4 regions of the Variovorax sp. Soil_C_33 genome follow, and region 1 is predicted to be linked to each of the others. Evidence: predicted binding sites of a transcription regulator. Region 1 holds the regulator's gene; each other region holds the start of a gene.
The links. The regulator sigma-54, encoded in region 1, starts transcription at its own class of promoters, with help from an activator protein. The targets are predictions, from matches to a motif close to TGGCANGNAANCTGCTTT.
Positions count from the first base shown of each region.

Region 2: the regulator sigma-54 is predicted to act here: its motif matches at 1,668-1,685, upstream of AC3A6B_RS15585 (CmpA/NrtA family ABC transporter substrate-binding protein).
Region 3: the regulator sigma-54 is predicted to act here: its motif matches at 4,760-4,777, upstream of AC3A6B_RS08055 (isopenicillin N synthase family dioxygenase).
Region 4: the regulator sigma-54 is predicted to act here: its motif matches at 1,123-1,140, upstream of glnA (type I glutamate--ammonia ligase).

Region 1 covers NZ_JBDGJK010000002.1:370,810-378,331, forward strand. The annotation lists gene argS (arginine--tRNA ligase) at 122-1,795, shown strand; gene AC3A6B_RS04710 (SPOR domain-containing protein) at 1,805-2,530, shown strand; gene AC3A6B_RS04715 (thiol:disulfide interchange protein DsbA/DsbL) at 2,614-3,258, shown strand; gene lptA (lipopolysaccharide transport periplasmic protein LptA) at 3,382-4,089, shown strand; gene lptB (LPS export ABC transporter ATP-binding protein) at 4,086-4,862, shown strand; gene AC3A6B_RS04730 (RNA polymerase factor sigma-54) at 4,880-6,460, shown strand; gene AC3A6B_RS04735 (phospholipase D family protein) at 6,523-7,522, shown strand, end outside.
Region 2 covers NZ_JBDGJK010000009.1:78,751-86,272, reverse strand. The annotation lists gene tsaD (tRNA (adenosine(37)-N6)-threonylcarbamoyltransferase complex transferase subunit TsaD) at 1-163, opposite strand, end outside; gene AC3A6B_RS15590 (nitrate- and nitrite sensing domain-containing protein) at 248-1,549, shown strand; gene AC3A6B_RS15585 (CmpA/NrtA family ABC transporter substrate-binding protein) at 1,866-3,110, shown strand; gene ntrB (nitrate ABC transporter permease) at 3,121-4,047, shown strand; gene AC3A6B_RS15575 (ABC transporter ATP-binding protein) at 4,044-4,850, shown strand; gene AC3A6B_RS15570 (type IV pili methyl-accepting chemotaxis transducer N-terminal domain-containing protein) at 4,872-6,137, opposite strand; gene AC3A6B_RS15565 (MFS transporter) at 6,403-7,522, shown strand, end outside.
Region 3 covers NZ_JBDGJK010000004.1:72,334-79,855, forward strand. The annotation lists gene AC3A6B_RS08035 (ABC transporter permease) at 1-554, opposite strand, end outside; gene AC3A6B_RS08040 (ABC transporter ATP-binding protein) at 712-2,232, opposite strand; gene AC3A6B_RS08045 (BMP family ABC transporter substrate-binding protein) at 2,229-3,320, opposite strand; gene AC3A6B_RS08050 (VOC family protein) at 3,310-3,717, opposite strand; gene AC3A6B_RS08055 (isopenicillin N synthase family dioxygenase) at 3,720-4,721, opposite strand; gene rutR (HTH-type transcriptional regulator RutR) at 4,966-5,694, shown strand; gene rutF (NADH-dependent FMN reductase RutF) at 5,708-6,202, opposite strand; gene AC3A6B_RS08070 (malonic semialdehyde reductase) at 6,219-6,806, opposite strand; gene rutD (pyrimidine utilization protein D) at 6,803-7,522, opposite strand, start outside.
Region 4 covers NZ_JBDGJK010000001.1:166,372-173,893, reverse strand. The annotation lists gene AC3A6B_RS00895 (EI24 domain-containing protein) at 1-238, shown strand, start outside; gene AC3A6B_RS00890 (competence/damage-inducible protein A) at 223-1,038, shown strand; gene glnA (type I glutamate--ammonia ligase) at 1,186-2,601, shown strand; gene AC3A6B_RS00880 (hypothetical protein) at 2,733-3,236, shown strand; gene glnL (nitrogen regulation protein NR(II)) at 3,236-4,312, shown strand; gene ntrC (nitrogen regulation protein NR(I)) at 4,335-5,861, shown strand; gene AC3A6B_RS00865 (hypothetical protein) at 5,880-6,392, opposite strand; gene xth (exodeoxyribonuclease III) at 6,389-7,168, opposite strand; gene AC3A6B_RS00855 (xanthine dehydrogenase family protein molybdopterin-binding subunit) at 7,268-7,522, opposite strand, start outside.

The DNA.
Region 1 (7,522 bases):
CCTTGCTGAGAGTGGTAAAGGCAGCCCGAGACTGGGCCACAATTGTTAACGATTGTGGCCGCGCTGCGGATGACCGCCACTTGCAAGGAACGCCCGGGTTTGCCCCCGGTAAAATCCCGCGATGCTATTGGTCAAACAGGAGCTGCTCGCGGCGCTCGCGAACACGCTCGAATCCTTCTCGCCCGGCGCCGGCGCCAAAGCCGCGTTCGAATCGCCCAAGGTCGCGGCGCATGGCGATCTCGCAAGCACCGCGGCGATGCAGCTCGCCAAGCCCCTGGCGCGCAAGCCGCGCGAGCTGGCCGAGGACATCAGCGGCGCGCTCCAGGCCACCCCGGCCTTCGCGCAGTGGGTCGATGCCATCGAGATCGCGGGCCCCGGCTTTTTGAACATCCGCCTCAAGACCGCTGCCAAGCAGCAGGTGGTGCGCGAGGTGCTGGCCGCGGGCGAGGCCTTCGGCCGCCAGCCTGCTCGCAGCGATCGCGTGCTGGTCGAGTTCGTGTCCGCCAACCCCACCGGCCCGCTGCACGTGGGCCACGGCCGCCAGGCCGCGCTCGGCGACGCGATCTGCAACCTGCTCGCGGCGCAGGGCGCGCAGGTGTGGCGCGAGTTCTATTACAACGACGCGGGCGTGCAGATCCAGACGCTCGCCACCAGCACCCAGCTGCGTGCCAAGGGCTTCAAGCCGGGCGATGCCGAATGGCCCGAGCAGGCCTACAACGGCGAATACATCGCCGATATCGCCGAGGACTTCAAGGCGAAGAAGACCGTGCGCTCGGACGACCGCGAGTACACCGCGAGCGGCGACGTCGACGACATCGACTCGATCCGCCAGTTCGCCGTGGCCTACCTGCGCCACGAGCAGGACCTGGACCTGAAGGCCTTCCAGGTCCGCTTCGACAACTACTACCTCGAATCCAGCCTCTACACCAGCGGCCGGGTCGAGGCGACGGTGAAGCGGCTCGTCGAGGCCGGCAAGACCTACGAGCAGGACGGCGCCCTGTGGCTGAAGTCGACCGACTACGGCGACGACAAGGACCGCGTGATGCGCAAGAGCGACGGCAGCTACACCTACTTCGTGCCCGATGTCGCCTATCACATCGCCAAGTGGGAGCGCGGCTTCACCGAGGTGGTCAACATCCAGGGCACCGACCACCACGGCACGATCGCGCGCGTGCGCGCCGGCCTGCAGGCCGCGAACGCCGGCATCCCGGCCGGCTACCCCGAGTACGTGCTGCACACCATGGTGCGCGTGATGCGCGGCGGCGAGGAGGTCAAGATCAGCAAGCGCGCCGGCAGCTACGTGACGCTGCGCGACCTGATCGAGTGGACCAGCACCGACGCCGTGCGCTTCTTCCTCCTGAGCCGCAAGCCCGACACCGAATACACCTTCGACATCGACCTCGCGCTGGCGCAGAACAACGACAACCCGGTCTACTACGTGCAGTACGCCCATGCGCGCATCTGCTCCGTGCTGGCCGCCTGGGGCGGCGATGCGGCCGCGCTGGCGGATGTCGACCTCGCGCCGCTGCAAAGCCCGGCCGCGCAGGCGCTGCTGCTGCTTCTGGCCAAGTACCCCGACATGCTCGCGGCCGCAGCCAAGGATTTCGCACCGCACGACGTCACCTTCTACCTGCGCGAGCTGGCCGCCTGCTACCACAGCTACTACGACGCCGAGCGCATCCTGGTCGACGACGAGCCGGTCAAGCGGGCCCGCCTGGCGCTGGTCGCGGCCACCGCGCAGGTGCTGCACAATGGGCTGGCAATTCTCGGCGTGAGCGCGCCGCGCAAGATGTGATTTCGAACCATGACTAAAAGACAGAGCGGCAACATCGTCATCGGGCTGATCGTCGGCCTGGTGCTGGGGCTGGGCGTGGCGCTGGGCATCGCGGTCTACGTGACCAAGGTGCCGATCCCCTTCATGACCAAGACCCAGCGCGGCGGCCCCGAGCAGGACGAAGCCGAGGCCCGCAAGAACCGCGACTGGGACCCCAACGGCCCGCTCGCCGGCAAGGCAGGCGCCGCCCGCCCGCCGGCGCCCGCGACGCCCGCACCGCCGCAGCCCACCACGGCGGGGGCGCCCACGCCGCCGCCGACCGCGCCGGTGCCCGTGGTGGTGCCGCCCGGCGCGCAGCAGCAACAGCAACAGCGCGCCGGACGGCCGCCCCTGCCGGCCGAAGCCAATGCGGTGCCGCCATCGAACGACCCGATCGGCGATCTCGCGCGGGCCCGTTCGGGCGCCAGCCCCGGCAGCAGCACCACCACCGCCGCCGCGGCGCCGAGCGCCAGCACCGATCCCTTCATGTATTTCGTGCAGGCCGGCGCCTTCCGCACCCCCGAGGACGCCGAGGCGCAGCGTGCCAAGCTCTCGCTGATGGGCGTGGAAGCGCGCATCACCGAGCGCGAGCAGGCCGGCCGCACCGTCTACCGCGTGCGCGCGGGGCCTTTCAACAAGAAGGAAGATGCGGACCGGCTCAAGGAGCGGCTCGACGGCGGTGGCCTCGAATCGGCCCTGGTGCGCGTCCAGCGCTGAGCCTTCATCCTTCACACCCTCGCGAGGCCGGGAACTCCGGGCCAGCCGCGGGCTCTGTCAGCCGCACAGGAGAACTTCTCAATATGAAACGTCGTGACTTTTCGCTGGCCGCCACTTCGCTGGGGCTTCTTCCCTTCGCCTCACCCTCGCACGCCCAGGCGCCCGCGCCCAAGGCGGGCACCGATTACGCCGTGCTCGACAAACGCGTGCCGGTCGACGCGCCGGCCGGCAAGGTCGAGGTGATCGAGTTTTTCTGGTACAGCTGCCCGCATTGCAACGCCTTCGAGCCGACGCTCGAGACCTGGATCAAGAAGCTGCCCGCTCATGTGTCTTTCAAGCGCGTGCCGGTCGCCTTCCAGCCCAGCTTCCAGCCGCAGCAGCGGCTCTACTACGCGCTGGAGGCGATGGGCAAGGTCGAGGAATACCAGCGCAAGGTGTTCGCCGCGATCCACCAGCAGCGCCAGAATCTCTCGGGCGAGCAGCAGATCATCGATTGGGCCGCCGCCAACGGCCTCGACAAGGCCAAGTTCGCCGAGAACTTCAAGTCCTTCACCGTCGCGAGCAAGATCCAGCGCGCCAAGCAGCTGCAGGAGGCTTACCAGGTGGCCGGCGTGCCCTCGATGGGCATTGCGGGCAGGTGGTACACGGACGGCGAACTCGCGCGCAGCATGGACCGCGCGCTGCAGGTCACCGACTTCCTGGTCGGCGAAGCGCGCAAGAGCGCGTAAAAAGGCCTCTCTGGCCGCTCGCGGCAACTGGCAGGAAGCCCGCTTCGGCGGGCTTTTTCATCCGCCGGCGAAAGCCGGATCCATGAGGCCGCATACAATCTTCCAGCAAGTTTCGTGCCTTTTATGACGTCGTTACATTCCTCCTCTGTCCTTCGCCATCTTTGTCGTGCTTTCGTAGTCGCCTTGGGCGTGGCCGGCTTCGTGTCGGCGGCGCAGGCCGAGAAGGCGGACCGGACCAAGCCGATGAACATCGAGGCCGACGCCATGCGCTACGACGACCTCAAGCAGACCAGCGTCTTCACCGGCAACGTGGTGGTGACCAAGGGCACCATCATCATCCGCGGCACGCGCATCGACGTCCGGCAGGACCCTGAGGGCTACCAGTACGGCGTGGTCACGGCCGCGCCGGGCAAGCTGGCCTATTTCAAGCAGAAGCGCGACGCCGGCCCCGACGAGTGGATCGAGGGCGAGTCGGAAGTCATCGAGTACGACAGCCGCGCCGACAACGTGAAGTTCATCCGGCGCGCGGTGATGCGCCGCCTGGTCGGCGCGACACCCAACGACGAAAGCAGCGGACCCTTGATCGTCTACGACCAGAGCAACGACACCTTCACCGTCAACGGCTCGCCGCTGCCGCCCAATGCGGGTGTCGCGACCCAGCCCGGCGGCCGCGTCAAGGCCATCCTCACGCCCAAGGCGGCCGCTTCGGCGCCCGCTGCCGGGGCCGCCAAGCCGGCGGCGCCGGCCGCCTCCGCGCCGGCCGCCTCCGCGCCGGTGTCCGGAACGGGCCTGCGCTCGACCACTACGCTCGGCGGAGAGCAGCGCAAGTGAACGGCGGCAACGAAGTCCCGGGCAGCCGCCTCGAGGCGCGCGGCCTGCAGAAGAGCTACGGCAGCCGCAAGGTCGTCAAGGACGTCTCGCTGGGCGTGCAAAAGGGCGAGGTGGTCGGCCTGCTGGGGCCGAACGGCGCGGGCAAGACCACATCCTTCTACATGATCGTCGGGCTGGTGCGGGCGGATGCGGGCGAGATCAGCATCGACGGCGAGCCGATCGCGCACATGCCGATCCACCGCCGCGCGCGCATGGGCCTGAGCTACCTGCCGCAGGAAGCCTCGATCTTCCGCAAGCTCACGGTCGAGGAGAACGTGCGCGCCGTGCTCGAGCTGCAGCGTGAACCCGACGACGCGGGGCGGCCGGTGCCGCTGTCGAAGCGGCGCATCGAGGAGCGCCTCGGCGACCTGCTGCACGACCTGCGCGTCGACCACCTGCGCGATTCGCCAGCGCTGGCGCTGTCGGGCGGCGAGCGCCGCCGCGTCGAGATCGCGCGGGCGCTGGCCACGCAGCCGCGCTTCATCCTGCTGGACGAGCCCTTCGCCGGCATCGACCCGATCGCGGTGATCGAGATCCAGCGGATCATCAGCTTCCTGAAGGAGCGCGGCATCGGCGTGCTCATCACCGACCACAACGTGCGCGAAACGCTTGGCATCTGCGATCACGCCTTCATCATCAGCGACGGGCATGTGCTGGCACAAGGCACGCCCTCGGAGATCGTCGACAACGCCGAGGTACGACGCGTGTACCTGGGCGAACATTTCCGGATGTAGGGAGGGGCCGTATTTCGATGAAGCAAGGGCTCTCGCTTCGCGTTTCCCAGCACCTGGCGCTCACGCCGCAGCTCCAGCAGTCGATCCGGCTGCTGCAGCTCTCCACGCTCGAATTGAGCCAGGAAGTGGAGCAGATGCTCGACGAGAATCCATTCCTCGAGCGCACGGCCGAAGAGGCGCCGCGCGAGGAGTTCGGTCTGGAGGCCGCCGACGCGCCGGTGCGCGACGAAGACCGCCAGGCCGAGGGCGAGACCGATTTCACGCCCAGCTCGGCCGCGGCGCCGACCGAGGTGGCGGTCGCCGCCAACGGCGATGCCGAAGCGGCTGCGCCCGCCGACAGCGAGCCCGACTGGGAGGGCGACGGCACGGTCGACCTTGCGCCCGACGACAGCGAATGGGGCGGAGATGCGCCCGCGCGCGCCAACAACCTCGGCGATGACGAGCGCGCCGATGCGACCGAGCTCGCGCGCAGCCAGGAATCGCTGCAGTCCTTCCTGCACCGGCAGGCGCTGTCGCTGCGCCTGGAGGAGAACGACTGCGCCGCGCTGCGCTTCCTGATCGAGTCGCTCAACGACGACGGCTACCTCGAGGATTCGCTGCCGGCGCTGGCCTCGGGCCTCGCGGGCGACGACAACGACCAGTTCGACGAGCTGGTGCACCACTTTCAGGTCGCGCTGGGCCTGCTGCAGAGCCTGGAGCCGGCCGGCGTCGGCGCCCGCAGCCTCGGCGAATGCCTGACCATCCAGCTGCGCCAGCTGGCGAGCGCCAGGGACAGCGAGGACGAGGCCCAGGTGCGCAAGACCGCCATCGCGATCTGCAAGCAGCCGATGGAGCTGCTCGCGCGGCGCGACTTCAAGCGCCTGGCCACGCTCACGCGCAGCAACGAGGACGAGGTGCGCGCCGCGCTGCAGCTGATTGCGAAGCTCGAACCCAAGCCGGGGCGCCGCTTCGTCGATGTCGAGCGCAACATCGTCGTGCCCGACGTGATCGTCACGCGCATCGGCCACGGCACCAACGCGAAGTTCCGCGTCATGCTCAATCCCGAGGTCATGCCGCGGCTGCGCGTGCACGACATCTACGCCGGCGCGCTCAAGCAGCACAAGGGCGAGGGCAGCCAGGCGCTGTCGCAGCGGCTGCAGGAAGCGCGCTGGTTCATCAAGAACATCCAGCAGCGCTTCGACACCATCCTGCGCGTCTCCAACGCGATCGTCGAGCGGCAGAAGAGCTACTTCGTGCACGGCGAGCTCGCGATGCGGCCGCTGGTGCTGCGCGAGATCGCCGACGAGCTGGGCCTGCACGAATCCACCATCAGCCGGGTGACCACCGCCAAGTACATGGCGACGCCTTACGGCACCGTCGAGCTCAAGTACTTTTTCGGTTCGGCCCTCGGCACCGAAACCGGCGGCAACGCCTCCAGCACCGCGGTGCGCGCGCTGATCAAGCAGTTCGTGAGCGCCGAGGACGTGAAGAAGCCGCTGTCCGACAGCCAGGTGTCCGAGATGCTCAAGGAGCAGGGCATCGAGTGCGCGCGCCGCACGGTGGCCAAGTACCGCGAGGCGCTGCGCATCGCGCCTGCGAACCTGCGCAAGGCCTTGTAGCGATGCGCGCCCGCCCAGGTCCGTGGCCGCAGTGGAGGCGCCTGGGCTTGGCCTTGACCGCGATGCTCCTGCTGGCCAGCGGCTGCGCGATGCTGCCGGCCGAATTCGACCGCACGCCCTCCAAGGCGATGCTCTTGTCCACCGACACCGCGCTGGGCCGCATCGCCAAGGCCTCGCAGCCGGATGCGGACTTGAGCGGCTTCCGGCTCATGCCCAGCGGCGACTTCGCGCTCAACACGCGGCTCGAGCTCGCCCGCCGCGCCGAGCGCACGCTCGACGTGCAGTACTACCAGATCGACAACGACGAGACCGGCCGCTACCTGCTGCGCACGCTGCGCGACGCGGCGCAGCGCGGCGTGCGCGTGCGGCTCCTGATGGACGATCTCTACACCGCAGGCGAGGACGAGTTGCTGCTCGCGCTGGCCGCGACGCCCAACCTGGAACTGCGGCTCTTCAACCCGTTTCCGGCCGGGCGCGGCAGCATGCTCAGGCGCTTCTCGGCCTCGCTCTTCGACTTCAGTCGCGTCAACCGGCGCATGCACAACAAGCTCTTCATCGCCGACGGCGCGATGGCGGTGGCCGGCGGGCGCAACATCGGCAACCCGTACTTCACGCAGACGGCCGGCGCGAACTTCATCGACCTCGACACCTTCGTCGCCGGCGCGCTGATCCCGCGCCTTTCCAGCCTGTTCGACCTGTACTGGAACAGCGAGCACGTGCGGCCGATCGAAACCGTGGTCGCGCCCACGCTCGCGCGCGAGGAACGGCAGCGGCGCTTCGAGGAGCTGACCGCCCCGGCCACCACTCCGGTGCCGCGACCGCCGGCGCCCAACGACCTGCTGGGCTACAGCCCCATCGTCGAGAACCTCAACGCCGGCAAGCTCGACCTCATCTGGACCACCGCCGAGGCATACGCCGATTCGCCCGACCGCGTGATCGGCAAGCAGGTCACTTACGGCGGCGTGCCGCTGCTCGATGTCGACAGCGTGCGCTACAACGTGGTCGAGCAGATGCGGCGCGGGCGTTCCGACGTGACGCTGGTGTCGCCCTACCTGATCCCCG
Region 2 (7,522 bases), on a different contig from region 1:
GGTCGCGGCTGGCCAGCTCGGGCACCACGCCGCCGTAGGCCTGGTGCATCGCGATCTGGCTGTGGAGCGCATGTGCGGCCAAGCGCGGCAAGCCGCTCGCGCCGGACTCGACCAGGGCCACGCCGGTCTCATCGCACGACGATTCGATTCCCAATACAAACATGCGACGAGTGTAGGGTGCGCACGGTATCGGGGCACGGATGTTGCTGCATGTCCTTAGGATGGCTCTGCAGCCATCGCATCCATGATGAAATCCGGACTGAGCTTTCTGATTGCCGCGCTGCGTTGCGAAATCGACGCACTGGAGCAGCTCGCCCGCACCAGTGCGCTGGTCGGCACGATCGGCCGCCTGGTCCATGCGCTGCAGCGCGAACGCGGCATCTCGAACGTGCTGCTGGCTTCGCGCGGCCAGCGCTTCGCCTCGCAACGCAGCGAGCAGATCGCCGAATGCCTGCGCGCAGAAGAAGCGGTGCGCCTTTCGTTCGATCAGCTCGAGGCCGATGCCGGCCGCATCGGCAACGGTGCGCGCCTGTTCAGCCGCATCGCCTGGGTGCTGCCGGGCCTCGAGGCGCTGCCCGAGCTGCGCCGCCGCGTCGGTGCCTTGGAGCTCAGCCCCGCCGAGGCAACGGCCGCCTTCGTCAAGTTGGTCGCCGGGCTGCTCGCGGTCGTGTTCGAAGCCGCGGACGGCGCCACCGATCCGGAAATCTCTCGCCAGCTCGTGGCCATGTTCAATTTCATGCAAGGCAAGGAGTTCGCCGGCCAGGAGCGCGCCTGCGGCGCGGCGGCCTTCGCCTCGGGCTACAACGACAGCGCGCGCCAGCAGCAGTGGTTGCATCTGATCGAATCGCAGGAGCGCTGCTTCCAGGTTTTCGCCGAGTTCTCGGGCACGGACCTGGCGGAGCTCTGGCGCGCCGGCCAGTCCGCCGCGCCGTCGGCCGAGCAGGAACGGCTGCGCCGCATCGCCTGCGCAGCACCTGCGGGCGTGGCGCTCGATACCGAGCTGAGCCAGACCTGGTTCGACTGCTGCAGCCGGCGCATCGACGCCATGCAATCGGTCGAAGAGCGCCTGGCCGCCGACCTGCGCCGGACCTGCGAACAAAAAACGAGTCAGGCCCGAGCCGAGTTGGAAGCTCACGACGCGCTGCTGGCCAAGCTGGCGCGCGAGGCAGGCGCACCGGCGGCAGCCTTCTTCGACGAGCAGCCTGTCGCCGACTCGCCGCCTCATTCGCAATCCATCGCCGCCGCACCCCCCTACGGCCGGCAGCTCGAACGATCGATTCTGGAGATGGTGCAAGAGCAGTCGCATCGCCTGCAGGCGATGAGCGACGAGCTCGACACCGTGCGCGCGGCCCTCAACGAGCGCAAGCTGGTCGAACGCGCCAAGGGCCTCTTAATGGCGCATCGCCGCATCAGCGAGGAGGAGGCACACAAGATGCTGCGCCAGACGGCCATGAGCCAGAACCGCAGGCTGGTCGATGTCGCCGAATCGGTGCTTTCGATGGCCGAATACCTGCCCCGCGAGCCGGCATCCCGGGCGCCTCGCACCTGAATTGGTGCACTGCACAACAACTGTGCTTCGATCGCAGTTCAAAGGATCCGGCGCCCTTTGCTCACGGTACAGGCTTCCGAAGCTATCGATTTGATAGCAACCCATCTCCATGAACTGCTGGCACGCAGTTTGCTAAAGAAACCTGCATAGACCTGCAAGGGTCTTCTGGCAGGTGGCATCCAACGGCGGGTGCGACCCACCGAACCGGACAAAGGCGTCCCCATCCCGCAGGGCTCGACATCGAGCGGCCCCTGCGCGGTCGGGACGCCTTTTTTTGTTTTGTGCCTTTCGTCTTTTTCATTCCGGAGCTCGCCCCATGACCGATGTGCTGAAACCGAAGTTGAATCGCCGCCGCGTGCTGCAAGCCGCCGCCATCGGCGCAGTCGGGCTCGACCCCGCCCTGCGCGCAGCCGTCTGGGCCCAGGGCTCGGACAAGCCCGAAAAGGAAGAAGTCAAGATCGGCTTCATCCCCCTGACCGACTGCGCCAGCGTCGTCATGGCCTCGGTGCTCGGCATCGACAAGAAATACGGCGTGAAGATCGTGCCGAGCAAGGAAGCGAGCTGGGCCGGCGTGCGCGACAAGCTGGTCAATGGCGAGCTCGACTTCGCTCACGTGCTCTATGGCCTGATCTACGGCGTGCACCTCGGCACCGCCGGGCCGAAGAAGGACATGGCCATCCTGATGACGCTCAACAACAACGGCCAGGCGATCACGCTGTCGAAGAAGCTGGCCGACAAGGGCGCGGTCGACGGCGCCTCGCTGGCCAAGGTGATGGCGAAGGAGAAAGGCGAATACACCTTCGCCCACACCTTCCCGACCGGCACCCACGCGATGTGGCTCTACTACTGGCTGGCCGCCAACGGCGTCAACCCGTTGAAGGATGCCAAGGTCATCACCGTGCCGCCGCCGCAGATGGTCGCCAACATGCGCGTGGGCAACATGGACGGCTACTGCGTCGGCGAACCGTGGGGCCAGCGCGCGATCATGGACGGCATCGGCATCACGGCCGTCACCACGCAGGACATCTGGAAGGACCATCCCGAGAAGGTGCTCGGCACCACCGGCGACTTCGTCAAGAAATACCCCAACACGGCGCGCGCGGTGACGGCCGCGATTCTCGAAGCCGGCAAGTGGATCGATGCCGGCCTGCAGAACAAGAACAAGATGGCCGAAACCATCGCCGACAAGAGCTACGTCAACACAAGCGTGGACGCCATCAACCAGCGCATCCTGGGCCGCTACACCAACGGCCTGGGCAAGAACTGGGACGACCCGAACCACATGAAGTTCTACAACGACGGCGCGGCGACCTTCCCCTACTTGTCCGACGGCATGTGGTTCCTCACGCAGCACAAGCGCTGGGGCCTGCTGAAGGAGCATCCCGACTACCTCAAGGTGGCCACGGAGATCAACCGCATCGATATCTACAAGCAGGCTGCAGCCGCGACCAAGACCTCCGTTCCCAAGGACGCCATGCGCAGCAGCAAGCTGATCGACGGCGCGGTGTGGGACGGCAAGGATCCGAAGAAGTACGCCGAGTCGTTCAAGGTCAATGCCTGAGGAGCCCGCCATGGTCAGTGCCGTCTTTCACTCCCCGCTCGAGGCTGCCCAGGGGCAGCTCGCCACGCCGGCAGCCGCCAGGAAGTCAGCGGCCGCCTCCATCCCGCCTGCAGAGCCCGCGGTGCGGGAAGAGGCCGCGCCCCGCGCACCGCGCGACTTCAGCTGGATCTGGCTGCGCGTGCTGCCGCCGATCCTGGGCTTTGCTTTGCTGGTGCTGATCTGGGAACTGGTGGCGCTGAAAAGCACCACCGGCTTCCCGTCGCCGGCCGCCGTCTGGCAACAGGCGCTCGCCGTGTTCAGCGATCCCTTCTACAGCAAGGGCCCCAACGACCAGGGCGTGGGCTGGAACGTGCTCTCGTCGCTCCAGCGCGTGGCGTTCGGCTTCGGTCTCGCCGCCGCGGTCGGCATCCCGGCCGGCTTCGCGATCGGCCGCTTCGAGTTCCTCTCGCGCATGTTCAACCCGCTGATCAGCCTGCTGCGCCCGGTCTCTCCGCTGGCCTGGCTGCCGATCGGCCTGCTGGTCTTCAAGGGCGCCAACCCGGCCGCCATCTGGACCATTTTCATCTGCTCGATCTGGCCCATGATCATCAACACCGCGGTGGGCGTGCAGCGCGTGCCGAGCGACTACATGAACGTGGCCCGGGTGCTCAATCTTTCCGAGTGGAAGATTCTCACCAAGATCCTGTTCCCCGCCGTGCTGCCCTACATGCTGACCGGCGTGCGCCTGGCGGTCGGCACCGCCTGGCTGGTGATCGTTGCGGCCGAGATGCTGACCGGCGGCGTCGGCATCGGCTTCTGGGTCTGGGACGAGTGGAACAACCTCAACGTCGCCAACATCATCATCGCGATCTTCGTCATCGGCATGGTCGGGCTCGCGCTCGAGTTCGCGCTGATCCGGATCGCCACCGCATTCACGTTCGAAGAGGTGAAAGCATGAGCGATCAGAAATACATCGAAATCCACGAGGTCGAACAGCGCTTCAAGACGCCCAAGGGCAGCTTCCTCGCCCTGCGCGACATCAACCTGCAGGTGGCCAAAGGCGAGTTCATCACGCTGATCGGGCATTCGGGCTGCGGCAAGTCGACGCTGCTGAACCTGATCGCCGGCCTCACCACGCCCACGCAGGGGGTGCTGCTGTGCGCCAACCGCGAGATCAAGGGCCCGGGGCCCGAGCGCGCTGTGGTGTTCCAGAACCATTCGCTCTTGCCCTGGCTCACCTGCTACGAGAACGTCTACCTCGCCGTCGAGCGCGTGTTCGCCTCGACCGAGAACAAGGCGCAGCTCAAGGCGCGCACCGAAGCGGCGCTCGCGCTGGTCGGCCTCACGCCGGCCGCGCAGAAGCGCCCGGGCGAGATCTCCGGCGGCATGAAGCAGCGCGTGGGCATTGCGCGCGCGCTGTCGATGGAGCCCAAGGTGCTGCTGATGGACGAGCCCTTCGGCGCGCTCGACGCGCTCACGCGCGCCAAGCTGCAGGACGAGCTGCTGGCCATCGTGCAGAAGACGCACAGCACGGTGGTGATGGTCACGCACGACGTCGACGAGGCGGTGCTGCTGTCGGACCGCATCGTCATGCTCACCAACGGCCCGGCCGCCACCATCGGCGAGGTGCTGGCAGTCGACATCCCGCGCCCGCGCAACCGCGTCGAGCTCGCGGAAGACCCCGTCTACGTGCACGCCCGCAAGGCCGTGATCGACTTTCTCTACACGCGCCAGGCGCACGTGGAGAAGGTCACGGCCTGAGCGAGCAGGCCGAACACCGGCTCAGGACATGATGACCTGCAGGCTGTGTTCATATGAAGCGGTGAGCCGGTCGAAGGTGTCGGCCAGCACCTCGCTGGCGCGCACCAGATCGGCGCGTCCCTCGGCCCGGTCGGCCTGGCGCACGCCGCGCACCAGCCGCAGCCATTCGTCGCGGGCGCCGTGGAGCGCCTCGCGGATCTCGGGCGAGCTCAGCGGCGCACGCTCCAGCTCCAGCAGCGAGGACTCGAAGGTGTCCATGGTGGGCGCGAGGCGCGCGCTCCACGCGCCCTCGGGCAGCATCGCGCCAAGCAGCGCGTCCTTGGCCAGCCGCTGGGCGCGCATGCGCTGCCGCCCGCAGAGATTGACGATGCGCAAGGCCCTGCGGCCGGCGGAGGACTCGAGCACGTCGGTGAGCGCCTCGGCCGCGATCAGCAGCTCTTCGCCGCTGGCGTCGATGGCGGCCAGCGAGGCCGCGGACAGCCGCGAGGTCAGCGCCGCATCCATGGCATCCCATGCCGCGCGCACCGCCGCCAGCGCCTGCATCGAGCTCGGATCCAGCGGGAGGGAAGCCAGGTGATCGAGGTTGTCCTTGACCCGCTCGACCGACTGCGCGCGCAAGGCGCGGCTGCGCCGCGCATCCACATCTGCAAGCGCCTGCGCCGCCAGGCGCACCAGCCGCTGCGAGAGCATGCGCAGTTGCCCGGCACGGTTGATCGCCTCGGCCCACTGGGCCGCCTCGACCACCGAGCGCGAGAGTTCGCCGACCCGCAGGTTGGCATGCATCGCGGCACCGCGCAGCAGGCCGAAGGCGGCGTCCTCGCCGATGCCGCGGGCCGACATCAGGAGACCCTTGGCGCGGTCCACCCACTTGCGCTCGTCGAGGTGGGCGAGCGAGCGCGCCAGCGTGTCGCGCAGCGCCGCCTCGCGCTGCCAGCGCGCCTGCGCGCGCGCCAGCACGGCGCGCAGACCCTGCGCATCCAGGGTCTCGGCGCACGCCCAGGCGTGCACGCCCAGCTCGACGAGCGCCTCATGCACTTCTGGCGACAGCGGCCCGCTGACCACCACGACCGGATGCGGCGGCGCACCGGCCCACGCATGCAGCGCAGCCTGCAGCTCGGGGATGGATGGGGGCCTGTGGATCAGGACCTGCTGCGGTGCGAGCATCGCGGCCTCCTGCACCATCGTGTCGCAGGTGCTGAAGCCGATGGCGACGCCGTCCGCGCCCGCCAGCATCGGGCTCAGCGCCTCGGCATCGGAGTCGGGCAAGACGAGCAAGAGTCGAATCATGGAAGTTGGATCGCGAACAAGGGGGGCGAGCGCAGCATAGGCGAAGCGCGCGTTTGGCGGCAGGCACGCGTCTTGCGTAACGAAGGTCGCGGTGTAACGAAGCACCGCTTTGGTGAAGTTCTCGGCCAGCACGCCGACCCGGGTCCCGGCAGGGGCTCGCTCGCCACCCATCCGTCCCGCCGGCGCCCGGCGGGAAACTCCTATTCATCGCCCATCCACGCAGCCGCGCCACGGCCGTGCGGATGCTTTTCGCATTGCCACCGCCATGTCCAGCTTCAAGTCATTCCTGCGCTCCGGGCACGCACCCACCCTCTTTGCGGCCTTCTTCTACTTCATGTTCTCGTGCTGCATCTGGGTGCTGAACGGCGCGATGGCACCCTTCATCAGCGAGGCCTTCCAGCTGAACCCGGCGCAGAAGGGGCTGATGCTGTCGATCCCGATCATCGCCGGCGCGCTGATGCGCTTTCCGCTCGGCATCCTGTCGCAGTACATCGGGCGCAAGAACGCCACGCTTGTGGAGATGGGGCTGATCGCGGTGGCGATGCTGTTCGGCTTCTTCATGGTGCACAGCTTCAACGACCTGCTGGCCATGGGCGTGCTGCTGGGCATCGCCGGCGCCAGCTTCGGCGTCGCCCTGTCGCTGGGCTCGGGCTCCTTCCCGCCGCAGAACAAGGGCCTGGCGATGGGTCTGGTGGGCGCCGGCAACGTGGGCACGGCGCTGTCGGTGCTGGTCGCGCCGCCGCTGGCGCAGTGGCTCGGCTGGCAGGCCGTCTACGGCGTGGCGGCAGTGGCCATCCTGGTGCCCATGGCTGTGATGGTGCTGTTCGCCCAGGAGCCGCCGGACGTCGACAGCCATGCCAGCCTGCGCGAGCACATGGCCTGCCTGTTCGAGAAGGACGGCTGGGCCTTCAGCCTGATCTACGGCATCACCTTCGGCGGCTTCATCGGCCTCACCACCTTCCTGCCTTCCTACTACCACGACCAGTTCGGCGTGAGCAAGGTGCAGGCGGGCCAGCTGACGATGCTGGCCGCATTCATGGGCGCCGCGGTGCGCGTGATGGGCGGCTGGATTTCCGACCGCTGGGGCGGCGTCAACACGCTGACGCTGGTGCTGGTGGTGTCGGCGGTCTCGCTGGCGCTGATCGGGCTCTCATCCGGCTCGCTCGCGATCACCACGCTGCTGCTGATGGTGTGCTTCGCAGCCCTGGGCGCGGGCAACGGCGCGCTGTTCCAGCTGGTGCCGCTGCGCTGGCCGACGACCACGGCCGTAGCCGGCTCGATGATCGGCGAGATCGGCGCCCTCGGCGGCGGCCTGGTGCCCAATGCGATGGGCTTGTCGAAACAGTATCTGGGCACCTACATGTGGGGCTTCATGCTGTTCGCGG
Region 3 (7,522 bases), on a different contig from region 1:
TTCACGCCCGCGAAAAGATCGGGCAGCCGCTCGAAGGCGCGGAACTGCGGCGAATAGGGAAAGTTGTCCTTCGGGTCCTTCCAACTGCCGTACACCAGGTGCAGCAGGAAGTTGGCCGCCATGTAGTTGAGCATCAAGGTCGAGATGATCTCGTTGACGCCCAGCCTGAGCTTGAGCAGCGCCGGGCCCAGCACCCACAGCAACCCGGCGGCCAGCGCGGCGACGAACATCAGCGGCAGGCGCAAGGAAGGCGGGCCGATCTCGAAGACGGAAACGGCCGTCGCGCCGATCGCGCCCCAGATCATCTGGCCCTCCAGGCCGAGGTTCCAGAAGCGTGCGCGGAAGGCCATCGCACCGGCCAGCCCGACCAGGATCATCGGCGCTGCCTGGAACAGCACCGCGCGGAAGTTCTGGCCATCGAGGAAGGTCTGGACGATGAACTCGTTCGCCAACTCGGCGGCCGGCACGCCCGCGGCCACCAGGATGGCGGCCGAGAGCAGGAGCCCCATGCCGATGGCGGCGGCGAGGATGAGCGCCTGCCAGTGCCAGGCCATGTGCTGCCGGATCTCGAGCGCATAGCGGCGCGCGACCCAAGGCTGGCGTGCCGCGCCTGCCTCCGGTCGCCCCGAGCCCGTCGAAGGGCCGGCGCAGGCTTCGACAGGCTCGGCCCGAGCGGTCGGCGCCGCCTGCGTCGGCATCGCGAGCGAAGGCTCAGCCATGGTCCACCATGGCCTGACCGACGGCTTGCCGATTGGCCGGCTGCGCGAACTCGGCCACGATGCGGCCGCGCGTCATCACGCCCACCCGGTCGGCCAGTGCCAGCACCTCGTCGAGGTCTTCGCTGATCAGCAGAACGGCCGCGCCGGCATCGCGCGCCGCGCGCAGCCGCGCATGCACCTCGGCGCCGGCGCGCACGTCCAGTCCGCGGCTCGGGCTGTGGGCCAGCACCAGCCGCGGCGACTTGCCGAACTCGCGCGCCAGCACCAGCTTCTGCGCATTGCCGCCCGACAACAGCGCGGCCTTCTGCGCGATCGAGCGCACGCCCTGCACATCGAAGGCGGCGCAGGCGGCCTGTGCGTCCTTGTCCATCTCGCGGCGCTTCAGGCGCCAGGCCGAGCCGTAGCGCCCGCTGTGGACCTGGCCGATGCCATGGTTCTCGGAGACCGAGAGGCCGCCCGCCAGCGCGAGGCCGTAGCGGTCGGCGGGAATGGTGGCCAGCCCCAGCGCGCGGCGCGCCGTCGTCGGCGTGGCCTTGAGATCGCCATGGCCGTCGAGCGCGATCTCGCCTTCGGTCTGGCCCGGCAGGCCCATGATCGCGCCCGCGAGTTCGCCCTGGCCGTTGCCGCCGACGCCGGCCAGCCCGTAGATCTCGCCCGCGCGCAGATCGAGGTCGACACCGTCGAGCACGCGGCGGCCCTGCACTTCGGGCGAACGCAATCCGCGCACCGTGAGTCGCACCGCGCCCGGTGTCGCGCGCGTCGCGCCGGCAGCGGGCGCGGTGATCGATTCGCCGACCGTGAGCCGGACCAGTTCGCCCACCGGCATCTGCTGCGGGTCGACCGTCGCGACCGTGCGGCCGCCGCGCATCACGCTCACGCGGTCGGCATGGCGCTTGACGTCGGCCATCTTGTGCGTGACCAGCACTACCGCCGCGCCGCGGCGCGCGAGCCCGTGCACGGTCGAGAGCAGGCGCTCGGCTTCCTGGTCGGTCAGCACGGCGGTGGGCTCGTCGAGGATCAGGATGCGCGCGCCGGCCAGGAGCACCTTGAGGATCTCGACGCGTTGCTGCTCGGCGACCGACAGTCGGTCCACGCGTTGCGCCGGGTCGATGTCGAAGCCGAGCTCGCGCGCCTTGTCGCGGATGGCCTCTTCGACGCGGCGCAGGCGTTTGCCGTGGCCTTCGAAGCGCTCGGACCGCGGCACGGTCAGGAGGATGTTCTGCGCCACCGTGAAGGGAAGCACCAGCCTGAAGTGCTGGTGGACCATACCGATGCGCGCCTTCGCGGCATCGCGCGGCCCGCTGAAGCGCACCGGGTTGTCGTCGACCAGCATGGCGCCGGCCTCCGCCGCATAAAGACCGGCCGCGATGTTCATCAGCGAGGACTTGCCCGCGCCGTTTTCGCCCAGCAGTGCATGCACCTCGCCCCAGCGCGCCGAGAAGTGCGCGTCGGTAAGCGCCGCAAATCCGTCGAAGGACTTGTGGATGCCGCTGAGCTGAAGTGCGGTCGTCATTTCTGCGTGACGACGCCCTTGACGAACCAGTCCATCTTCCACAGATCGGCGTCCGACAGCACGGCGCCCTTGGCGACGCGTTCCTTTCCGTCGCGGTCGGTCAGCGGGCCGGCATAGATCTGCTTGCCCTTGAGCAGCGCGTCGCGCTCGGCGCTGATGGCGGCGGCCTTGTCCTTCGGCACCCCTGGGCCGAAGCCCGCGATGTCGGTGCCGCCCGCGCTCATCGGAATGAAGGCACCGTAGGGCGCCGGCTTCCAGTTGCCTGCCATGATCTTCTTCAGCTCCGGCGTGAGGAACTTGTCCCAGACCCAGACCGAGGAGCACAGCGTGGCCTTGGGCGCGAACTGCCGCAGGTCGCGGTGGTGGCCGGTGCCGTAGACGCCGCGCTCCTGCGCCACGATCTGCGGCGTCGGGCTGTCGACGTGCTGGCCGATCACGTCGGCGCCCTGGTCGATCAGGGCAGCCGCTGCGGCGCGCTCCTTCACGGGGTCGTTCCACGAGCCGGTGTAGATCACGTTCACCGTGGCGTTCGGGTTCATCTTCTGGGCGCCGAGCGCGAAGGCGTTGATGGTCCAGTTGACGACGCCGAAGGGGTTGGCCGCGACGAAGCCGAGCTTGCCCGTCTTCGATGCCGCGCCCGCGGCCATGCCGCACAGGTACTGGCTCTCGTAGGTGCGGCCGTAGAAGGATTCGAGGTTGGCGCCGTTGCTGGTGCCCGAGCCGTTGAGGAAGGCCACGTCCGGGTACTTGGCCGCGAGCTCCTTGAAGCTGTCGGAATAGCCGAAGGCGGTGCCGATGATGATGTTGGCGCCGCGCTGGATGAACTTCTCGGCCGCGGGCTTGATGGCGGAGGCGTCTTCCGGCACGTTCTCGACGAACTGGATCTTCTCGCCGGTTTCCTTCTCGACCTTGATGCGCGCCTCGTCGAAGGCCTGCGTCCAGCCGCCGTCGTTCTTGGGGCCGAAGTACAGCATCGCGATCTTGGGCTTGCCCTTGAGGGTGAAGCCGTCGGCCGCCGCGGCCGGGCCGGCCAGCGCTGCACATGCCAAGAGCGCTGCCACGGCGCAGGAAATCGGTTTACGCAACATCACTCGGACCTTTCATCATGAAATTGATACGGAACACATTGCCCTCGGGGTCGAGCAGCACCGACTGGTACCAGTGGTAGTAGGTGAGGTAGGGCGGCTTGACGAGCGTGGCGCCGGCGGCGACGGCGGTCGGTACCAGCGAATCGACTTCCTCTTGCGAATCGACATCGATGTTCAGCAGGAACTTGACGCCGCGCGTGTCGGAGAACTCGGCCAGCTGCAAGAGCTCGTAGGCATCGAGCGCGTTGAAGCCCAGGCTGGACTTTCCCGTGTCCAGGCCGCGAAAGATCGGCGAGCGGATGGCCTCGATCTCGGGGAAACCGAACACGCGCTGGTAGAAGCCGCTGAGCGCGACCACGTCTTTGGCGAAGACGTTGACGTAGGAGAGATGGGCCATGGTCAGGCGGTGACCTTGGTGCCGCCGAAAGTCGTTTGCTTCAGGAACTTCGACTTCAAGTGGTCGCCGGAAGAGATCGGCGCGTACTTCGGCGCCTCGCCGGGCGCGAGGCAGCTCGGCAGGCATTCGACCATCGCGTCGTAGTTGGGCTGGTGGAAGAACACCAGCGACTGCCGGCGGTTGGTGCTGGCCGCATCCGGCGGCGGGTTGACCACGCGGTGCAGCGTCGAGACCCACAGATCGTTGGTCCACTGCATCATGAGGTCGGCGATGTTCACCACCAGGCCGCCCTCGACCATCGGCACGTCGACCCATTGGCCGGCCTTGTTGAAGACCTGCAGCCCCTTGTCGTCGGGTAGCACGACGGTGAGGCTGCCGTAGTCGCTGTGCGCGCCGGCGCGCAGCTGGCCCGGCAATGCAGCCTCGGTCTGCGGCGGATAGCTCAGCACGCGGAACATGCTGATGTGCTTGTCGATCTTGTCGTCGAAGAAGGTCTCGGGCAATTCCAGCGCGAGCGCGAAGATGCGCATCAGCGAACGCGAGAGATCGCTCATCGCTTCGAAGTAGTCGTCGAAGGCCGGCTGGAAGCCCGGCAGTTGAGGCCAGACGTTGGGCTCGAAGTGCGGGCCGGCCGCAACGCCCCGGTGGTATTCGTCGGTCGGCACATTGGAGGGGCCGATGGAGAAGGACTCCTTCAGATCGCCCGGCGCCGCTTCTTCGAGGCTGTACGACAAGCCTTCCTCGCCCACCGCGCTGTAGCCGCGCACCGCATCGTCGCGCGGGCGGTCGACCTTGCGCTTCTCGGCCAGCGGCAGGGCAAAGAATTCGCGCGACGCCGCCGAGACACGTGCGATGAGTTCGGGCGCGATGCCGTGGTTGGTGATGACCAGGAAGCCGATGCTGCGGCAGGCCTCGTCGACCTTGCGCGCCACCTCGGCCTTGCCTGCGGGCGTTCCGGAAAAGAAGGGTGCCAGATCGATGATCGGTACGGACAGCAGGGTCATGCTTTCAATCCTTCGGTGTGACGGTGGCGGCGCTTCGACATGCAACGTCCATGCCAGTTGGACCAAATGGACAAATGCGAACTGCTGCATCGGCGTGGTGCGCGGGCAGCGGCGCGGCGCGGCGAATGCGTGCGCCCGGTGTTGCCGTGGTGCGTACGTGCGTACCATGGGCGGTACGGCTCGCGCGTGCGGGCCGCGTCGCAGGCAACGAGAATCCCAGGTGGAGAAGGAAGCAAAGCAACCCATGCCGAAAACACGCAGCAGCAGCATCAAGGCGCCGGCCGTGCTGGCCGCCGAAGCGCCGCAGTCCAAGCGCGTGCATCCGAAACGCGCACCCGTGGCGCGCAGCGTCACGTCGGTGAACCGGCGGCTGCGCCAGATCGAGGACAAGCGCGCGGCGATCCTGCGCGCAGCGCTGGGACTCTTCTCGCGCTTCGGCCTGCACGGCACCAGCGTCGACCAGGTCGCGGCGCGCGCGGATGTCTCGAAGAGCAACCTGCTCTACTACTTCGCCAACAAGGAGGAGCTCTACGTCTCGGTGCTGCGCGAGCTGCTCGCCGTGTGGCTGGAGCCGCTGCGCGGCTTCAGCGCCGAGCAGGATCCGCGGCAGGCGATCGGCGACTACATCCGGCGCAAGCTGGTGATCTCGCGCGACCAGCCCGATGCCTCGCGCCTGTTCTGCCTCGAGATGATCCAAGGCGCGCCGCTGCTGCGCGACGAACTCGACCGCGAACTGCGCGATCTGGTGACGCGCAAATCCGAAGTGATCCGCGCCTGGGTGGCCGCCGGCAAGCTCGCGCCGGTCGATCCGCATCACCTGATCTTCGCCCTATGGGCGACCACGCAGCACTACGCCGACTTCGGCGTGCAGGTACAGGCCATCACCGGCCGCACGCTGGACGACCCGGAGTTCTTCGAGGAGACGGTGGACAACGTGCAGCGCATCGTCCTGGGCGGCATCACCACGCGTTGAGCGCGCCGCGCGCTCAGTGCGGCGCGGCGACGATGTCGTGGTAGCGGCGGTCGAAGTAGATCAGGCCGTGCGCGGTACCGCCGATCGCGATGGCGACGGCCTCGCAGAACAGCACGTCGTGCGTACCCACGCGCGTCACCTGCGACAAGCGGCAGTCGAAAGACACGGCCGCACCCTCGAGCACCGGCGCGCCGGTGCGCTTGCGGCTCCAGCGACCCGCGGCGAAGCGTTCGTCCATCGGCGTCTTGCCGCCGAACAGGCCCGACAGCGCCTGCTGTCCGGCGGCCAGCGCGTTCACGCAGAGCACGCCGTTGGCCTGGAAGGCCGGATAGACCGAGGCCGAGCGGTTGAGGCAGACCAGGAGCGTCGGCGGCTCGTCGGTCACGCTGCACACGGCCGATGCGGTGAAGCCGGCGCGCCCAGCGGGGCCGTCGGTGGTGATGACATGGACGGCCGCGCCGAGGCGGGCCATCGCATCGCGGTAGTCGCTCCTGGGCAAGGCGTTCATGGCGTCGGTACCTTCCTCAGGCGAGCGCGCAGGCTTGCGAGAAATCCAGCCGCGGCAGGCGGCCGAACAGCTTCGCGGGGTCGCCGTGGCCCAGGTTGATCAGGAAGTTGGTGGTCCAGGGCGTGCCGGTGAAGAACGCGGCGTCGATCCTGGCCCTGTCGAAGCCCGACATCGGCCCCGCATCCAGCCCCAGCGCGCGCGCGGCGAGCAGCAGGTAGGCGGCTTGCAGCGTGGCGTTTCGAAAGGCCGTCTCGCGCGCGGCCTCGACGCTGCCGGTGAACCAGCTTCTGGCGTCGGCATGCGGGAACAGCGTGGGCAGCTTGTCGTAGAAGGCGCTGTCCCAGGCGGCGATCACGGTGACCGGCGCGTTCATCGTCTTCTCGAGATTGCCCTTCGACAAGGCCGGCGCCAGGCGCGCCTTGCCTTCGGGCGTGCGCACGAAGACGAAGCGGCCCGGCGAACAGTTGGCCGAGGTCGGCCCGGTGCGCGCGAGCGCGTAGACCTGTTCGAGCAGGGCGTCGGAGACCGGCTCGGGGCGCCAGCCGTTGTGCGAGCGGGCTTCGGTGAAAAGAAGCGCCAGGGCGTCGTCGTCCAGTGCTTTCATGCGGGGACTCCCGATGCGTTCACGCGCGCCAGGAAGGCGAGCAGGCTGCGGTTGAAGAGCTCGGCCCCGGTCACGCTGTGCGCATGTCCGCCATGGGGCACGCATTCGAGGCGCGCGCGGGGCAGGCCTTCGGCGAGGCGCTGCGAGCAGGTCCAGGGCACCAGCGTGTCGTCGGTGGCGGCGGCCACCAGCGCCGGCACGGCGATCTCGGCCAGGCGCGCGTCGACATCGAAGGCGCGCAGCGCTGCGATGCGCGCGCGCATGTTGGCCTCGCCCGGGAAATGCGCGAGCGCATGCTCGACCTCGTCGGCCACGCGCTGCGCATGGGCGGCGCACCAGGCGGCGGGGTAGAGGAAAATGGGTTGCGCCTCGACATAGGCGCGCGGGCCGCAGGCGCCGAGCAGCGCCAGCCGCGCATCAAAGCAGCGGGCCGAATGCGCATTGGGCTTCGACCACGCATTGACGAGCACGAGGCTGGCCACCCGCGAGGGCGCATCGAGCGCGAGCTGCAGCCCGACCAGGCCGCCGAGCGCATGGCCCACCAGGTGGCAGCGCGGCGTCGAGGTGGCGTCGAGGATCTCGAGCACGTCGCGCGCCATGTCGGCGATCGCGTAGCCGGCCTGCAGCTCCGCCGGGCTGCGGCCGGTGCCGCGCTGGTCGTAGGCGATCACGCGATGGCCGGCTTCGATCAGCGCAGCGAGCTGCGGCGACCAGAA
Region 4 (7,522 bases), on a different contig from region 1:
CGCGCCCAGCATCGTCTGGGCGTCGGGGCTGCTGTTCGCGGCCGCCTTCTTCGTGCTGGTGCCGCTCGCGATCTGGATCTACACGCTGGTGTTCGCGTTCTCCGCGCTCTGGTTCGCGCACTACTGCCTGGATGCCCTGGCCCAGCTGCGGGCGCAGCGCGCGGCGGCGGCCGTTTCACCTTCCGCGGCCGAGATGGCAGACGTCCATGCGGCCGCCACCCAATGGGGCGCACCATGAGCACACGTTCATTCGGTCTTCTCGTCGTCGGCGACGAAATCCTGTCGGGCAAGCGTGCCGACAAGCACATGCCCAAGGTCATCGAGCTGCTCGCTGCGCGCGGGCTGCAGCTGGGTTGGGCCGAGTACGTCGGCGACGTGCCGGTCCGCATCACGGAAGCGCTCGCGCGCGCCTTCGCCTCGGGCGACATCGTGTTCTCCACCGGCGGCATCGGTGCCACGCCGGACGACCACACGCGCCAGTGCGCGGCCGCGGCGCTCGGGGTGCCGCTCGGGTTGCATCCGGAAGCCGAGCTGCTGATCCGCGAACGCATGCAGGACACCGCGCGCGAGCAGGGCACGGTCTACGAGCCCGACCGTCCGGACAACGTGCACCGGCTCAACATGGGCGTGTTCCCGCTCGGCGCCAACATCATCCGCAACCCCTACAACAAGATTCCGGGATTCAGCGTCGGCGACGTGCACTTCGTGCCGGGCTTCCCGGTCATGGCCTGGCCGATGATCGAATCGGTGCTCGACGAGCGCTATGCGCATCTCTTCGCCCACGGGCAGGCGGCCGAGAAATCGGTCATCGTCTACGGAGCCATGGAAGCCACGCTCACGCCGCTCATGGAGGCCGTGGAGCGCAGCCACCCCGGCGTCAAGGTCTTCAGCCTGCCGAGCGTCGACCATGCCGAGCACGGTCGCCACATCGAGCTCGGCGTCAAGGGCGAAGCCGCGTCCGTCGACGCTGCCTATGCCCAGCTGCTCGAAGGTCTGCACGCCTTTGGTGTGCGTCTTGGCCCAGAATTGGTGCGTTGATTTGAGCTGCACCAATTCGGTTACAACTTGCCTGCTTTTGGGGTTTCGGCGCGATGTCGGGTGCCCCTCTTCGGCTGTGACAATGGGCACAAAAACTGCATTCCAGCTTCCGCAATTCCAACCAACCATCCAAACCAGGAGAACCTGATGGCAAAGACCGTCGCCGATGTACTCAAGCTCGTCAAGGAAAACGAGGTCAAGTTCGTCGACTTCCGCTTCACCGATACCCGCGGCAAGGAGCAGCACGTGACCGTGCCTGTGTCCGCATTCGACGAGGGCAAATTCACCGACGGCCACGCCTTCGACGGCTCGTCGATCGCCGGGTGGAAGGGCATCGAGGCTTCGGACATGCTGCTGATGCCCGACCCGAACACGGCCAACATCGATCCCTTCTTCGAAGAAACGACGCTGCTCTTGACCTGCGACGTGGTCGACCCGACCGACGGCAAGCCCTACGAGCGCGATCCGCGTTCGCTCGCCAAGCGCGCCGAGGCTTACATGAAGGCCTCGGGCCTGGGCGACACGGCCTACTTCGGACCGGAGCCGGAATTCTTCGTGTTCGACGGCGTGCGCTGGCAGAACGACATGTCGGGCTGCTTCGTCAAGATCGAGTCCGAAGAAGCCTCCTGGAACAGCGCCAAGGAATTCGAGCACGGCAACACTGGTCACCGTCCCGCCGTCAAGGGCGGCTACTTCCCGGTTCCCCCGGTCGACAGCTTCCAGGACATGCGCTCCGAGATGTGCCTGGTGCTCGAGTCGTTGGGCATCCCGGTCGAAGTGCATCACCATGAAGTGGCGAATGCCGGCCAGATGGAGCTCGGCACCAGGTTCAGCACGCTGATCCAGCGCGCCGACTGGGTCCAGCTGCAGAAGTACGTGATCCACAACGTGGCCCACGCCTACGGCAAGACCGCGACCTTCATGCCCAAGCCGATCGTCGGCGACAACGGCTCCGGCATGCACGTCCACCAGTCGGTCTGGAAGGACGGCAAGAACCTGTTCGCCGGCGACGGCTATGCCGGTCTCAGCGACTTCGCTCTGCACTACATCGGCGGCATCATCAAGCACGCCCGCGCGCTGAACGCCATCACCAACCCCGGCACCAACAGCTACAAGCGCCTGGTTCCCGGCTTCGAAGCACCGGTGAAGCTGGCCTACTCGGCCAAGAACCGCTCGGCCTCGATCCGCATCCCCTTCGTGGCCAACCCGAAGGGCCGCCGCGTCGAAGCGCGCTTCCCCGATCCGATGATGAACCCGTACCTCGGCTTCGCCGCGATGCTGATGGCCGGCCTGGACGGCGTGGAGAACAAGATCCACCCGGGCGAGGCCGCCAGCAAGGACCTCTACCACCTGCCGCCGGAAGAAGACGCGCTGATCCCGACCGTGTGCCACAGCCTCGACCAGGCGCTCGACTACCTCGACAAGGACCGCGCCTTCCTGACCAAGGGCGGCGTGTTCACCGACGCCTACATCGACGCCTACATCGACCTCAAGATGCAGGAAGTCACGCGTTTCCGCATGGCGACGCACCCGGTCGAATTCGACATGTACTACTCGCTGTAAGCCAGCTTTTCGGCTTTGGCGTTAAAAAGGGACGGCCTTGGGCCGTCCCTTTTCTTTTTGGGGCCACCTTGCGCGGCCGAACTCCCGAATTGCACGAAAATGCCGGTTTGCTGCGCACTACATTCACGACCATGAAGACTTCTTTCGTTTTCCTCCTGGCCGCCTCGGCGGCGGCCGGCGTGCACATCCAGGCCCAGGCCCAGCAGGAGCGCGTCTGGCGCTGCGGCAACGAATACACCAACAACGCGACCCTCGCCCAACAGCGCGGCTGCAAGGTGATGGAGGGCGGCAACGTCACCGTGGTCCAGGGCCCCCGCCCGATCGCGGCGGCTGCGGCGGGCAGCACCGCCGCGCGTGCGCCGGCCGGCAGCCCGCGCGTCGACGGCGCCGACCAGCGCGCACGCGACGGCGAAGCGCGCTCGGTGCTCGAGTCCGAGCTCAAGAAGGCCGAAGAGCGCCAGGCCCAGCTGCTCAAGGACTACAACAACGGCGAGCCCGAGAAGCAGGGCAGCGAGGCCCGCAACTATCAGAAGTACCTGGATCGCGTGGCCGAAATGAAGGCCGAGATCGCACGCAACGAAAGCGACATCGCGGGCATCCGCCGCGAAATCGGCCGCCTGCCGGCCAATCGCTGATGGCCTTTGGAAAGAGCGCTTCCGCCGCCAAGCGCTTCCAGGCCTTCGACCTTCTTTCCACGCTGATCGCGGTCGTGCGCACCGACGGCGCGGTGCTGTTCGCCAATTCAGGCCTCGAAGACGCGTTGGGCACCTCGCGCCGCACGCTCGAAGGCTCGCAGTTCGGCGCCTGCTTCCACGAGCCGCAAGTGCTGCGCACGGCGATCGACGGCGCGCGCAGCAACGACTTTGCCACGCTGCGCTACGAGGCCTTCCTGCGCCGCGTCAACCACGAGCTGATGCCGGTGCAGGTCACGCTGGCGCAGGGCGATCGCGCGGGCGAGCTAATCATCGAGATGTCGCCGCTCGAGCAGCAGGTCCGGCAGGACCGGGAAGAACGGTTGCTCGACCAGGCGCAGGCCAACAAGGAACTGATCCGCAATCTCGCGCACGAGATCAAGAACCCGCTGGGCGGCATTCGCGGCGCGGCGCAGCTGCTGCAGATGGAGGTCGAGTCGCGCGACCTCATCGAATACACGCAGGTCATCATCCACGAAGCCGACCGCCTGCAGACGCTGGTCGATCGCCTGCTCGCGCCGCACCGCCGGCCGCACGTGGTGGGCGACGTCAACATCCACGAGGTCTGCGAACGCGTGCGCTCGGTCATCCTCGCGGAGTTCCCGCGCGACCTGCACATCGAGCGCGATTTCGACGTCTCGATCCCCGAGTTCCGCGGCGACCGCGAGCAGCTCATCCAGGCCACGCTCAACATCGTCCACAACGCGGCGCAGGCATTGGCCGAGCGCCGTGCGGCCGGCGATGCGTGCATCACCTTCAAGACCCGCATCGCGCGTCAGGTGATCTTCAACAAGCAGTGGTATCGACTGGCACTGGAATTGCATGTCATCGACAATGGACCGGGTGTGCCGGACGCGATCAAGGACCGCATCTTCTACCCGCTGGTGTCGGGCAGGGAAGGCGGAACGGGCCTTGGATTGACGCTGGCGCAAACTTTCGTGCAACAGCACCACGGCGTGATCGAGTGCGACAGTGTCCCGGGCCGGACCGATTTCAAGATATTGATACCGCTGCCTTAGCTAACAGGGAACAAGGAACTGCATGAAGCCGATCTGGATAGTGGATGACGACCAATCGATCCGCTTCGTGCTGGAAAAGGCGCTCTTGCGCGAAGACCTGCCGACCCGCAGCTTCACCAACACGCGCGAGGTGCTGGCGGCGCTCGAAGCCGCGGCCGACGACGAGATGCAGGGGCCCCAGGTGCTGGTGAGCGACATCCGCATGCCGGGCGGCTCGGGCCTCGAACTGCTCGACAAGATCAAGGCCAAGCATCCGAGCCTCCCGGTCATCATCATGACCGCCTTCTCCGACCTCGACAGCGCCGTCTCGGCCTTCCAGGGCGGCGCCTTCGAATACCTGCCCAAGCCCTTCGACCTGCCGCGCGCGGTCGAACTGATCCGCCGCGCGGTCGACGAAAGCCAGCGCGAGGAAGTGTCCGAGGAGCGCATGGCTGCAGCGCCCGAGATGCTGGGCCAGGCACCGGCGATGCAGGACGTGTTCCGCGCCATCGGGCGGTTGTCGCAAAGCAACGTGACGGTGCTGATCACCGGCGAATCGGGCTCCGGCAAGGAGCTGGTGGCGCGCGCGCTGCACAAGCATTCGCCGCGCGCCAGCGGCCCCTTCGTGGCGATCAACACCGCCGCCATCCCGAAGGACCTGCTCGAAAGCGAGCTCTTCGGCCACGAGCGGGGCGCCTTCACCGGCGCGCAGACCATGCGCCGCGGACGCTTCGAACAGGCCGAGGGCGGCACCCTGTTCCTCGACGAGATCGGCGACATGCCTTTCGACCTCCAGACGCGTCTTCTGCGTGTGCTGAGCGACGGCCATTTCTACCGCGTTGGCGGCCACAACTCGGTCAAGGCCAACGTGCGCGTGATCGCGGCCACGCACCAGGACCTGGAGCAGCGCGTCAAGATCGGCGGCTTTCGCGAAGACCTGTTCCACCGCCTCAACGTGATCCGGCTGCGGCTGCCGGCCCTGCGCGAGCGCGGCGAAGACGTCCCCGCGCTCACGCGCCACTTCCTGCAGCAGAGCGCCAAGCAGCTCGGCGTCGAGCCCAAGCGCATCTCCGATGCGGCGCTCGCACAGCTCGCGACCTTCTCATTTCCGGGCAACGTGCGGCAGCTGGAGAACATCTGCCACTGGCTGACGGTGATGGCGCCGGCGCAGCTGATCGAAGCCAAGGACCTGCCGCCGGAGGTGATGGCCGGTTCTGCCGCAGCCGTTGCGGCGCCGGGTGCCGCCGCTGCCGCCGCAGCGGAACACGAAGCCGCGGCGGCCCCTTCTGTGGCTGCTGCCGTGGCCTCGGCCCCGGCTTCCGCGGCACCCGCCGCGCCCGCTGCCCCGGTCGGCTCGGCTTCGTGGGAGGCCGGGCTCGAACAGGAGGCCCAGAGCCTGCTGGCGGCCGGCCACAACGACGTCTGGGACGTGCTGTCGCGCCGTTTCGAATCGCGCCTGATCCTTACGGCGCTGGCCAACACGCGCGGCCGCCGCATCGAGGCTGCGCAGAAGCTCGGCATCGGCCGCAACACGATCACGCGCAAGATCCAGGAACTCGGCCTGGAATAACTGCAGGCGCGCCGACGCTCAGCGGCTGCGCTGTCCCAGCGTCAGCGTATCGAGCTGGAACTGGCCGCTCTTGTCCCACAGCCAGGTATCGACGTAGGTGTGCGCACCCAGCTTGCCCGGGGCTGGGAGGGGGGAGGCCTCGCGGATCAGCTCGGCGATCTTTCCGCTCACCTCCGGCGCATGGCTCGGCGTGCGGCTGAAGTGCACGCCCGTGACGCGCCCGCTGCTGTCGACCTCGGTTTCGGTCACCACCACCGCATACACCAGCGGCGGAATCTTCCCCTTGTAGATGCGCTGGGGGTACTTGCTGTAAATGTGCCGCGCGCCGACCTTGCGGTAGGCGCGCACGGCCGGCGTCTGCGGGGTGATGAGCCGCACGGTCGGCGCCTTTTCCGACGGCTTCGAGGGTTCTTCCGCGGGGGCTTTGGCGCCGGGCGAGGGCACTTCGTCGGTGGCACTCGGCTTCAGCGCCGAGCAGGCGGAAAGGCCGAGCACGGCCGCGAGCAGGGCGAGGTGAAGGATCCGTTTCATGCGTTGAGCTCCAGGGTTACGGGTGCGTGGTCGCTGGGCTTGTCCCACTTGCGCGGCACGCGGTCGATGGTGCAGCTCTTTGCATGCGGCACCAGCTGCTCGCTCACCAGGATGTGGTCGATGCGCAGCCCGCGGTTCTTCTGGTAGCCCAGCATGCGGTAGTCCCACCACGAGTAGCTCTTCTCGGGCTGCTCGAACAGGCGGAAGCTGTCGGCGAGGCCGAGTCCCAGCAGGGCCTTGAAATGGTCGCGTTCCTCGGTCGTGTGATGAATGGTCTCGGCCAGCCCGACGGGGTCGAAGCTGTCGCGGTCCTCCGGCGCGATGTTGAAGTCGCCGAGCAGCACCAGCCTCGGGTGCGCAGCGAGTTCCTCGCGCAGCCACTCGCGCATGGCGCGCAGCCAGCTCATCTTGTAGGCGAACTTCTCGGTGCCCGGCGCCTGGCCGTTGACGAAGTAGCCGTTGACGACGCGCAGCTCGCCGGCCGGCGTGTCGATCGTGGCGCTGATCACGCGCGAGTGATCGTCGGCGAAGCCGCCGATGTTCTTCGCGATGTCGCGCACCGGAGCGAGGCTCAGGATCGCGACGCCGTTGTAGGTTTTCTGGCCGAACACCGCCGCGTGGTAGCCGGCCGACTGCAGCACGTCGAGCGGGAACTTGTCGTCGCTCATCTTGAGCTCCTGCAGGCACAGCACGTCGACCGGGTTGGCGATCAGCCAGTCGAGCACGTGCTGCAGGCGAGCGGTGAGGGAATTGACATTCCAGGTGGCAATCTTCATAGAGCGCAAGAGTACCAGTTGGGGATCTCCCATGCCCGCGACAGCGCCAGTGCGCTTGGTGCGCAGTCCGTGGCTGGCTAGAGTAAAAAAAGCGCGATCTCAAGCCGAGTTAGGGCGCAGAGGCAAGCTACGCAGCCGTTGGCCGGTGGCGGCAGACACGGCATTCGCAAGGGCGGCCAGTACAACCGACGTACCCGGTTCGCCAATACCACCTGGCGCTTCCCGGCTGGGCAGGATGTGAACCTCGACCCTCGGGGCCTCTGACAGCCGCAGTAGCCGATAGTCATGGAAGTTGCTTTGCTCGACGCGGCCGGCCTTGATGGTGATCTCCCCCCACAAGGTTGCGCTGACGCC